3 regions of the Kribbella sp. NPDC048928 genome follow, and region 1 is predicted to be linked to each of the others. Evidence: riboswitches for the same ligand, from Rfam matches in the RefSeq annotation. Region 1 holds a riboswitch; each other region holds the start of a gene.
What was found. A riboswitch is a leader RNA that binds a small molecule or an ion and turns the genes downstream of it on or off. The one in region 1 is predicted to bind ZMP and ZTP.
Positions count from the first base shown of each region.

Region 1 (3,154 bases):
TGCACATCAGCGGCACGTCGGTGAGCCCGATCTGCCGCCCCGCGACCGCGGGAAACTCCGACCGGAGGTCCGACGTGACGGTGAACAGGATGCTGATCAGATCCTCGTTCTCCAGATCGTTCGCCTCCAGGACCGCCTTCACCAGCTCCGCGGACCGCTCGAGCAGGTGCTCACGCTCGTCCACGTCCAGCTGGGTGGCACCCCGGATCGCCCGTACCGCCACGTCTCCTCCTCCTTGTTCGCCTGCTCCAACCCTAGTTCAGAGTAGTCAAAGAGTGGACAGCCGTCTCAGCAGCGTCGACCGTCTGCTCCAGCAGCAGTGCGATCGTCATCGGCCCGACACCGCCCGGAACCGGTGTGATCAGCCGCGCGACCTCGGCCGCCTCCTCGAAGTGCACGTCGCCGACGTTGCCCTCGTTGTACCCGGCGTCGACCACCACGGCGCCCGGCTTCAGCCAGTCACCACGGACGAAGTTCGGCTTGCCGACGGCGGCGATCACGACGTCGGCCGTGCGGACCAGGTCTGCCAGGTCGCGGGTCCTGGAGTGCGCGTACGTGACGGTCGCGTTCGATGCCAGCAGCAACATGCCGGCCGGCTTGCCGAGGATCGGGCTGCGGCCGATCACCACCGCGTGCGCGCCTTCCAGCGGCACCTCGTACGCGGCGAGCAGCCGCATGATGCCGCCCGGCGTCGCGGACTTGAAGCCGGGGTCCGCCGCGTCGTTGAGGGCCATCGCCCCGAACGAACGCAGCGTGACGCCGTCGACGTCCTTGGCCGGATCGATCGCCTCGAACGCAGCCCGCTCGTCGATCTGCGCCGGCACCGGGTGCTGCAGCAGGATCCCGTGCACCGCCGGGTCGTCGGACAGCTTCGTGATCTCGGCGACCAGCTCCTCGGTGGTCGTCTCCGCGGGCAGTACGACGCTGCGGGAGGCGATCCCGGCCTTCTTGGACCGGTTCTGCTTCATCCGTACGTACGTCGCCGACGCCGGGTCGTCCCCGACCAGTACTGTCGCGAGGCACGGCTGCACGCCGTGCTGCTCCTGCAGAGCGGCGGCCCGCTCCGCGGCCTTGGCCACCATCGCAGCAGCCAGGTCGGTCCCAACCATCAGTTCAGCAGCCATCGCGCACTCCTCCAAAGCTGTGAGTGCCCAGGCGCGCGGCGAAGCCGAGTGGCAGACCGTTCCCCGGTGGTTCGTCCACCTCAACGCCAGTCGCGGTCCACCCTCAGCCTACCGGCCCGGGATACTCACCGGAGTCGCCAGGGGTGATGGTCGTCGAGGCGCCGAGCGGCAGCGCCTCGATCCGGCGAAAGTCTCTCCGGGCAGGCACCCGGCGACCGACCGTGGTGACGCCGGTGACGAGCGCGACCAGGAACAGCATGTGCAGGGCCCACACCAGGATGTTCCGGCCCCAGGACGCGGTGGCGTCGACGCGCTCGTACCCGAGGACGCGTAGCAGGTTGTGGTGATTCTTCAGGACGTACAGGTCGAGATCGTGCAGGCGAAGGCCGTACGCAGGGACGGTCTTCGACCACGTCCGGACGTTGATCGTCTGGCTGGCTTTCACCATCAGAGCAGGCCGGCGTGGTCCAGGGCCAGGTAGGCGGCGTCGATGCCGGTCATGGCGCCGGGGGTGCGGAGCTCGGTGCGGAAGGCGTCGACGGTCAGCTCGACCGGGACGCAGTCCTCGGCCTCGTCGAGTTGCTGCTTGCCGTCGGGCCGGCAGCCGCGCGCGATCGCGACGTACTTCCGGAAGGTCGACGAGGCGCCGGACCACTGCCAGCCGACCACGTCGAGCGTCTCGCAGGTGTACCCGGTCTCCTCCTCGAGCTCCCGCGCACCGGCGACCGCCACCTCCTCGCCGGGCTCGACCAGACCGCCCGGGAGGTTCGTGACGACGCTGTCGGGGCCGGCCCGAAACATCCGGATCGTGACGATCCGCCCCTCCGGCGTCAGCGGCAGCACGGTGATGCCGGAACTGATGCCCGCCTCGGGCCCGAACACGTCCCACTCGACCTCACGGCCGTCGGGCATCCGGTACCGCCGCAGGCGCACGGTGAGGAAGCGCGAGAAGCCCGGCTCCTCCCCCAGCAGCTCCCACGGCTCCGGATCCGACGGACGAGACTCCCCCGGCAACCCCACCGAGGGCTCCGGAGACGGCTCAGCCGCCACCTTGTCGGTGACGGCTGAGGCGTCGAGCGGGTCCGTCACAGCGGACGGGTGTCGTCGGGGTCCTCCGGCGGCGCCACCGGCGCGTCGTCGTCGCCCGGCGAAGCCTCCTGGGTTCCCTCGGCCGAGTCCGACGCAGACTCCGCAGTATCCGCGGCGTCGGTAGTGGAGTCCGTGGCCTCGGCGTCGTCCCCCGACTCTCCGGCGGCCTCGGTCTCGGCCGCCGGACGGGACTCGGACAGGATGCTCGCCAGCGTCTCCTCGGAGATCCGCTTGAACTTGCGCACCTGCGAACGAGTCCGGTCCAGAACCGCCACCTCGAGCTGGTCCGGAGTCAATTCCCGGACCTCGGTGCCGTCGTGGGCGAGAGCGTCCACCGCGAGCCGGAGCGCACCGGCCAGCGAGATGCCGTCGGTGTAGTGCTCGCCGACGTACTCCGCGACGTGCTCGGCCGGGCCGCCCATCACCGCGAACCCCTGGACGTCGGCGATCGAGCCGTCGTAGGTGAGCCGGTAGATCTGGTCGTCGCTCGCCGCGGCACCGACCTCGGCGACCAGGATCTCGACCTCGAGCGGCTTCTCGCCGCCGGAGGAGAAGATCGCGCCGAGGGTCTGCGCGTACGCGTTGGCCAGCGCCCGGCCGGTGACGTCACGCCGGTCGTACGAGTAGCCGCGCATGTCGGCGAGCCGGACGCCGGCGATCCGCAGGTTCTCGAACTCGTTGTACCGGCCGACGGCGGCGAACGCCATCCGGTCGTAGATCTCGGCCACCTTGTGCAACGCGGGCGAGCGGTTCTCCGCGACGAACAGGATGCCGTCGGCATACTGCAGCGCGATCGCGCTGCGGCCCTTGGCGATGCCCTTCCGGGCGAAGTCGGCCCGGTCCCGCATCAGCTGCTCGGGCGAGACGTAGAACGGAACGCTCATCGAAGGTGTCGTCCTCTAATCAGTCGATCGGCAAGATCAAGGTGGTCAGGTCAGGGA
Region 1 covers NZ_JBICUC010000005.1:590,626-593,779, forward strand. The annotation lists gene aroH (chorismate mutase) at 1-223, opposite strand, end outside; gene ACGFI6_RS24930 (bifunctional 5,10-methylenetetrahydrofolate dehydrogenase/5,10-methenyltetrahydrofolate cyclohydrolase) at 255-1,124, opposite strand; ZMP/ZTP riboswitch at 1,143-1,228, opposite strand; gene ACGFI6_RS24935 (hypothetical protein) at 1,228-1,572, opposite strand; gene ACGFI6_RS24940 (NUDIX hydrolase) at 1,572-2,213, opposite strand; gene prcA (proteasome subunit alpha) at 2,210-3,097, opposite strand; gene prcB (proteasome subunit beta) at 3,143-3,154, opposite strand, start outside.

Region 2 (3,154 bases), on a different contig from region 1:
CCCACCAGTGGGTCCTGCCCCAGAACGTGCCATACCGCTTACCGTACTGACATGGCGGACCCATTCGCGGTAACGAACCAGGCTCCCCCACTGCGGGGCGTGAACTTCTTCACCCAGGACACAGCGCTCGGTGACGCCTTGCGTCCGTACGCAGCCGCCGCTGAGGACCTCACCGACGACCCCGGTCTGCGCCGGATCGGGGAGCTGGCGGGCTCGGAGGAGGCCCTCGCGCACGCGCTCCCGGCGAACCAGAACCCGCCGGTTCTGCGCACCCACGACCGGTACGGCAACCGCATCGACGAGGTCGACTTCCACCCGTCCTGGCACTGGCTGATGGAGCAGGCCGTCGGCTTCGGGCTGCAGGCGGCACCGTGGACCAGCGACCGCCCCGCGCCGCATCTGAGGCGCGCGGCGGGTTTCTACGTGTGGTCCCAGGTCGAGCCCGGCCACGGCTGCCCGATCTCCATGTCGTACGCCGCCGTACCGGCGTTGAAGGCCGACGAGCGGCTCGCGAAGGAGTGGATCCCGCAGCTCGCGTCGACGCAGTACGACGGACGCCGGCTGCCGGCCGCGGAGAAGCTCGGCGCACTGGCCGGGATGGGGATGACAGAGAAGCAGGGCGGCTCGGACGTACGGGCGAACCTCACCACGGCGACCCCCGCGGGCGACATGTACCTGCTGGACGGGCACAAGTGGTTCTGCTCGGCGCCGCAGGTCGACGTGTTCCTGGTCCTGGCGCAGGCGCCGGACGGGCTGAGCTGCTTCGTCGTACCGCGGGTCTTTGCTGACGGCAACCGCAATCCGTTCGCACTGCAGCGGCTCAAGGACAAGCTCGGGAACCGGTCGAACGCGTCCAGCGAGGTCGAGTTCCACGGCACGGTCGGGTATCGGCTGGGCGAGGAAGGGGCCGGCGTCCGGACGATCATCGAGATGGTCGCCGCGACCCGGCTGGACTGCGTCCTGGGCTCGTCCGCACTTCAGCGCCGAGCGCTCGTGGAGGCTGTCTGGCACACGCGGCATCGGTCGGCGTTCGGCGGGCTGCTGGCCGACAAGCCCGCGATGCAGAACGTACTGGCGGATCTGGCCGTCGAATCCGAGGCGGCGACCGCCCTGGCGATGCGGTTGGGGGCGGCGGTCGATGCGGCCCTCACCGGCGACGCGCGGGAGGCAGCGTTCCGCAGGATCGCGCTGCCGCTGGCGAAGTTCTGGGTCTGCAAGCGGACGCCGTTCATGGTCGCGGAGGCGCTGGAGTGTCTCGGCGGGAACGGGTACGTCGAGGAGTCCGGGCTGCCGCTGCTCTACCGCGAGTCGCCGCTGAACTCGATCTGGGAAGGGTCCGGGAACGTCAACGCGCTCGACGTCCTGCGGGCGCTGCGCAAACCCGAGTCGCTCGACGCCTGGCTGACCGAGCTGGCCGCGGTCCAGGGCGCCGATGCGCGGCTCGACGCGGCCGTGAACGACGTACTGCAAGCGCTTGCTGACGCTGCGAACGCCGAGGCCGGCGCCCGCCGGCTGGCCGCGCGGATGGCCCTGTGCCTGCAGGCTTCCTTGCTGATCCGGCACTCGACCCCCGCGGTCGCGGACGCGTTCGTCGCGTCCCGGTTGGCGGGCGACTGGGGTGGCGTCTTCGGGACGTTGCCGCGGACCACTCCCTTCGAGCAGATCCTCGAGCGCACGATAGGGTGAGCGGGTCGCGACTGGCGCGCTGAAGGTGGAGAACCACCGGGGAGCGAAACCCGTCGGCACCGTGCGCCTGGGTGCCTTCGACCCACTGCAACCGCAGGAGAGACAACGATGCCTCAACCCATCGACAACGCCGCATCCTTCGACGCCGCCGCCGCGTCGGCCGCGTACAACAACGCGCTGCAGGTGATCGCCGCGGTGGAGCCCACCATCGCCGGCGCGATCAAGTCCGAGCTGGCCGACCAGCGCTCCTCGCTGAAGCTGATCGCCAGTGAGAACTACGCCTCCCCCGCCACGCTGCTCACGATGGGCAACTGGCTGTCGGACAAGTACGCCGAGGGCACCGTCGGGCACCGCTTCTACGCCGGCTGCCAGAACGTCGACATCGTCGAGCAGACCGCCGCCGACCACGCCCGCGCGCTGTTCGGCGCCCCGCACGCGTACGTCCAGCCGCACTCGGGCATCGACGCGAACCTGGTCGCCTTCTGGGCGATCCTCGCGCAGCGGATCGAGTCGCCGACGCTCGCCGAGGCCGGCGCGAAGCACGTCAACGACCTCTCCGAGGACGACTGGACCAAGCTCCGGAAGGCGCTCGGCGACCAGAAGATGCTCGGCATGTCGCTGGACGCCGGCGGCCACCTGACGCACGGTTTCCGGCCGAACATCTCCGGCAAGATGTTCAATCAGCACTCGTACGGCACGAACCCGGAGACCGGGCTGCTCGACTACGACGAGGTCGCCCGGAAGGCCCGCGAGTTCAAGCCGCTGATCCTGATCGCCGGCTACTCGGCGTACCCGCGCAAGGTCGACTTCGCGAAGATGCGTGAGATCGCCGACGAGGTCGGCGCCACGCTGATGGTCGACATGGCGCACTTCGCCGGCCTGGTCGCGGGCAAGGTCTTCACCGGCGACTTCGACCCGGTCCCGCACGCGCACGTCACCACGACCACGACGCACAAGTCGCTGCGTGGCCCGCGCGGCGGCATGGTGCTCTGCCAGCCGGAGTACGCAGAGTCCGTCGACCGCGGCTGCCCGATGGTTCTCGGCGGTCCACTGAGCCAGACCATGGCCGCGAAGGCGGTCGCCCTGGCCGAGGCGCGGCAGCCGTCGTTCCAGGTGTACGCCCAGAACGTCGCGGACAACGCGGTCACGCTGGCCGAGGGCCTGATGAAGCGCGGCGTCAAGCTCGTGACGGACGGTACCGAGAACCACCTCGTCCTGCTCGACGTCTCGTCGTACGGCATCACCGGGCGGCAGGCCGAGTCCGCGCTGCTCGACGCGGGCATCGTCACCAACCGCAACGCCGTTCCGCGCGACCCGAACGGCGCCTGGTACACCTCGGGCGTCCGGATCGGTACGCCGGCGCTGACGACGCGGGGCTTCGGCGGCGACGAGTTCGACCGGGTCGCCGGGCTGATCGTGGACGTACTGTCCGCGACGACGCCGACGACCACCGCCGCGGGCGCTCCGT
Region 2 covers NZ_JBICUC010000003.1:929,743-932,896, reverse strand. The annotation lists gene ACGFI6_RS17875 (acyl-CoA dehydrogenase family protein) at 52-1,686, shown strand; ZMP/ZTP riboswitch at 1,686-1,766, shown strand; gene ACGFI6_RS17870 (glycine hydroxymethyltransferase) at 1,795-3,154, shown strand, end outside.
Region 2: another riboswitch for ZMP and ZTP. It lies ahead of ACGFI6_RS17870 (glycine hydroxymethyltransferase); the one in region 1 lies ahead of ACGFI6_RS24930 (bifunctional 5,10-methylenetetrahydrofolate dehydrogenase/5,10-methenyltetrahydrofolate cyclohydrolase).

Region 3 (3,154 bases), on a different contig from region 1:
CGATCCCGCTGCTGTCGATGAACCTCGGCCAGCTCGACGCCGGCACCGATCCGGCCCAGGACTCCAGCCGGAAGGCGTACGACCTGATCGCGAAAGGATTCGGCCCGGGCGCCAACGGTCCGCTGACCGTCGTCGTACAGCTGCCGTCGGAGAGCTCGACCGACAAGCAGACGCTGCTCAGCGGCCTGCAGTCCACGCTACAGAAGACCGACGGCGTGGCCGCGGTTCAGCCGCCGAGCACCAACAGTGCGGGGACGACAGCGATCATCAACGTCATCCCCACGACGGCGCCGTCCGCGGCGGAGACCCAGGACCTGGTCAACCGGATCCGTGACGACGTGCTGCCCAACCAGAAGGAGCCGACGTACCTCGTCGGCACCACGGCCGGGTACGTCGACTTCACCGAGAAGGTGGGCAGCCGGATGCCGTGGCTGATCGGGGCAGTGGTGCTGCTCGCGTTCCTGCTGCTGACGGTCGCGTTCCGCTCGTTGCTGATCGGGGTGAAGGCCGCGATCCTCAACCTGTTGTCGGTCGGCGCCGCGTACGGCGTGATCGTCGCGGTCTTCCAGTGGGGCTGGGGATCGTCGCTGGTCGGGATCGACGAGTTGGTGCCGATTCCGTCGTTCGTGCCGATGCTGATGTTCGCGATCGTGTTCGGGCTGTCGATGGACTACGAGGTGTTCCTGCTGTCCCGGGTGCACGAGGCGTGGATCGCGACCCGGGACAGTCACCGCGCGGTGGCGATCGGGATCGGCGCGACCGCGCGGGTGATCACGACCGCGGCCGCGATCATGATCGTGGTGTTCCTCAGCTTCGTGCTCGACGACGACCCGACGGTGAAGATGCTGGCGGTCGGCATGGCGGTGGCCGTACTGATCGACGCCAGCATCGTCCGGATGATCCTGGTCCCGTCGGTGATGACGCTGCTCGGCGCCCGCGCCTGGTGGCTGCCGCGCTGGCTGGACCGCATCGTCCCCGACATCCAGCTCGAAGGCGGCCCGCCCCCAGCACCACCGGAACGGGAGAAGGCCGCCGCGATCACCTAATGACGGAACAGTCGTACGCCGGTCGCGGACCACTTGATGCCGCGATCGGCGCACGCCGCCGCGACCTCGGCCGACCGGATCGACCCACCTGGCTCGACGATGTGCGTCACGCCGTACCGCTCAGCTTCCTCGACATTGTCGGCGAAGGGCAGTGCTCCGTCGGAGACCATCGTGACGCCGGTCAACGGCTCGTCCGAATGCTGTGACCACCACAACGCGGCCTTCGCGCCGGCCAGCCGCGTGCAGTCGACCCGGGACTGCTGCCCGGCGCCGACGCCGATCGTCATCCCGTCCTTCACCATCACCACGGTGTTGGATTGGGTGTACCGGGCAACGATCATGCCGAGCACCGCGTCGTCCGGCAGGTCGCGGGGCACCGGCAGCGCGTCCCGGTCCTGCGTCAGCCGGACACCGAACACGTCTCGGACCTCCTGCGCCGCCGGCTCGTACGACGCGTCCATCGCGAGCACCAGATAGGTCCCGCGCTTCTTCGCCGCGAGGATCTCGAGCACGCCGTCGTCGTACCCGGGCGCGATGATCCCGTCCGAGACCACCCGCTTCAGCACCGTGGCCAGCTCCAGGTCGACCGGATGCGAGACCGCCACGAAGTCGCCGTACGACGACTTGGGATCCGCGTCCCGCGCCCGCGTGTACGCCGCCGCGACCGTCGCGCCGAGCGCAGCACCGGCGGGGGAGACGTGCTTGTACGACGCCGCAGCCGGCACGCCGAACGCCTGCGCCGCCTCCCGCACCAGCTGCCAGCCGGTGAGCGCGTCGAGCAGGTTGATGTACGACGGTTCGCCCGCGAGAACCGCGAACGGTGGATCGTCGGCAGTGGCCGTCTGGTGAGGATTCATGCCGTACCGCAGACGCATCGGAACCTCCGAGTCGATCGGAGGCGCCCAGGCGGACGACGCCTTGCAGTTCGCTCCCTGGTGGTGACCCACCTTCGCCAGTCGCGGTGTGCCGTCAGCCTACTTGGTTGCGCGAACCACCAGCAGCGGCGCCTTGTCGGTGAGCGGCTCGCCGTGCCAGCCGCCGTCGATCACCACGTCGGTGAACCCCGCCGCCCGGAGATCGGCGGTGATCTCCTCGGCGGAGCGGAAGTACAGGACGTTGCGGTAGATTCGGTCGTGGCCGTCCGGGAACACGTTGTGCGCGTCGAACACCACCCGGCCGTCGCCGACCTCGGTCAGCTCGAGCCATTCCTTCAGGTGGCCGGCCGCGGTGTCCCGTTCGCCGTACGTCGCCTCGCTCGTCCATTGCAGCCAGGCCCGCCCCGCCGGGTTGCGCGACTCGAACGCGAGCATCCCGCCCGGACGCAGCGCCGCGGCCAACGCGGTGACGGCAGCCGCCTGCTCCGCGACATGCATCATCGTGTTGCCGCTGCTGACCACGAGATCCAGATCGCCGGTCGGCTCGACGGCACGGTGGTCCCCGTCGATCCAGGTGACCGCGTCGGCGCCGGGCTGCCGGCGCGCGTACCCGAGCATGGTCGTACTCGGATCGACGCCGATCACCACCCGACCCGGCACCGCGAGGGACCGCGTGAGCAGGCCTGTCCCGCACCCGAAGTCCACGACCTTGTGGGTGCCTTCGGCCAGCCCCAGGTAGTACTTGTGGTCCTCACCGGCCGGGTTGTCCAAGTCGTAGAGCTCTACCAGTTGCTCGTCGCCGTACGGGTCCTCAGTCACCACTGTGATGCTAGCGCCCTGCCGTTGGACCGCACGCCACGTCCGTAAGACGACTGTCTCAGTAAATGAGATGTAGGCGGGGTGAACTTGACCCGGTCGGCGGTTGTCGGCGAATAATGCCTACATGCGATCGATTCTCCTCGTACTTGTGCGGCGCGCCGACTGACGCGACCACTGAGTCGAGCGCGCCCCTTCAGCCAACCCGGCGGAAGGGGTTTTTTGTTGCCAGGGCGACTATCTGAGACCCAGTAGTGCCAAGACGACAGCCACAAGCGAGGATGGATCGGTCGCGACCCCAGCGAAACCAGGACATAGGGAAGGCACTCATGAGTGAGCAGCTGACCGGGGCACAGGCTCTGATCCGCGCACTGGAACATGCCGGAGTGGACACGGTCTTCGGCATCCCGGGCGGCG
Region 3 covers NZ_JBICUC010000006.1:405,320-408,473, forward strand. The annotation lists gene ACGFI6_RS27075 (MMPL family transporter) at 1-1,046, shown strand, start outside; gene ACGFI6_RS27080 (5-aminoimidazole-4-carboxamide ribonucleotide transformylase) at 1,043-1,921, opposite strand; ZMP/ZTP riboswitch at 1,940-2,016, opposite strand; gene ACGFI6_RS27085 (class I SAM-dependent methyltransferase) at 2,021-2,740, opposite strand; gene ACGFI6_RS27090 (acetolactate synthase large subunit) at 3,067-3,154, shown strand, end outside.
Region 3: another riboswitch for ZMP and ZTP. It lies ahead of ACGFI6_RS27080 (5-aminoimidazole-4-carboxamide ribonucleotide transformylase); the one in region 1 lies ahead of ACGFI6_RS24930 (bifunctional 5,10-methylenetetrahydrofolate dehydrogenase/5,10-methenyltetrahydrofolate cyclohydrolase).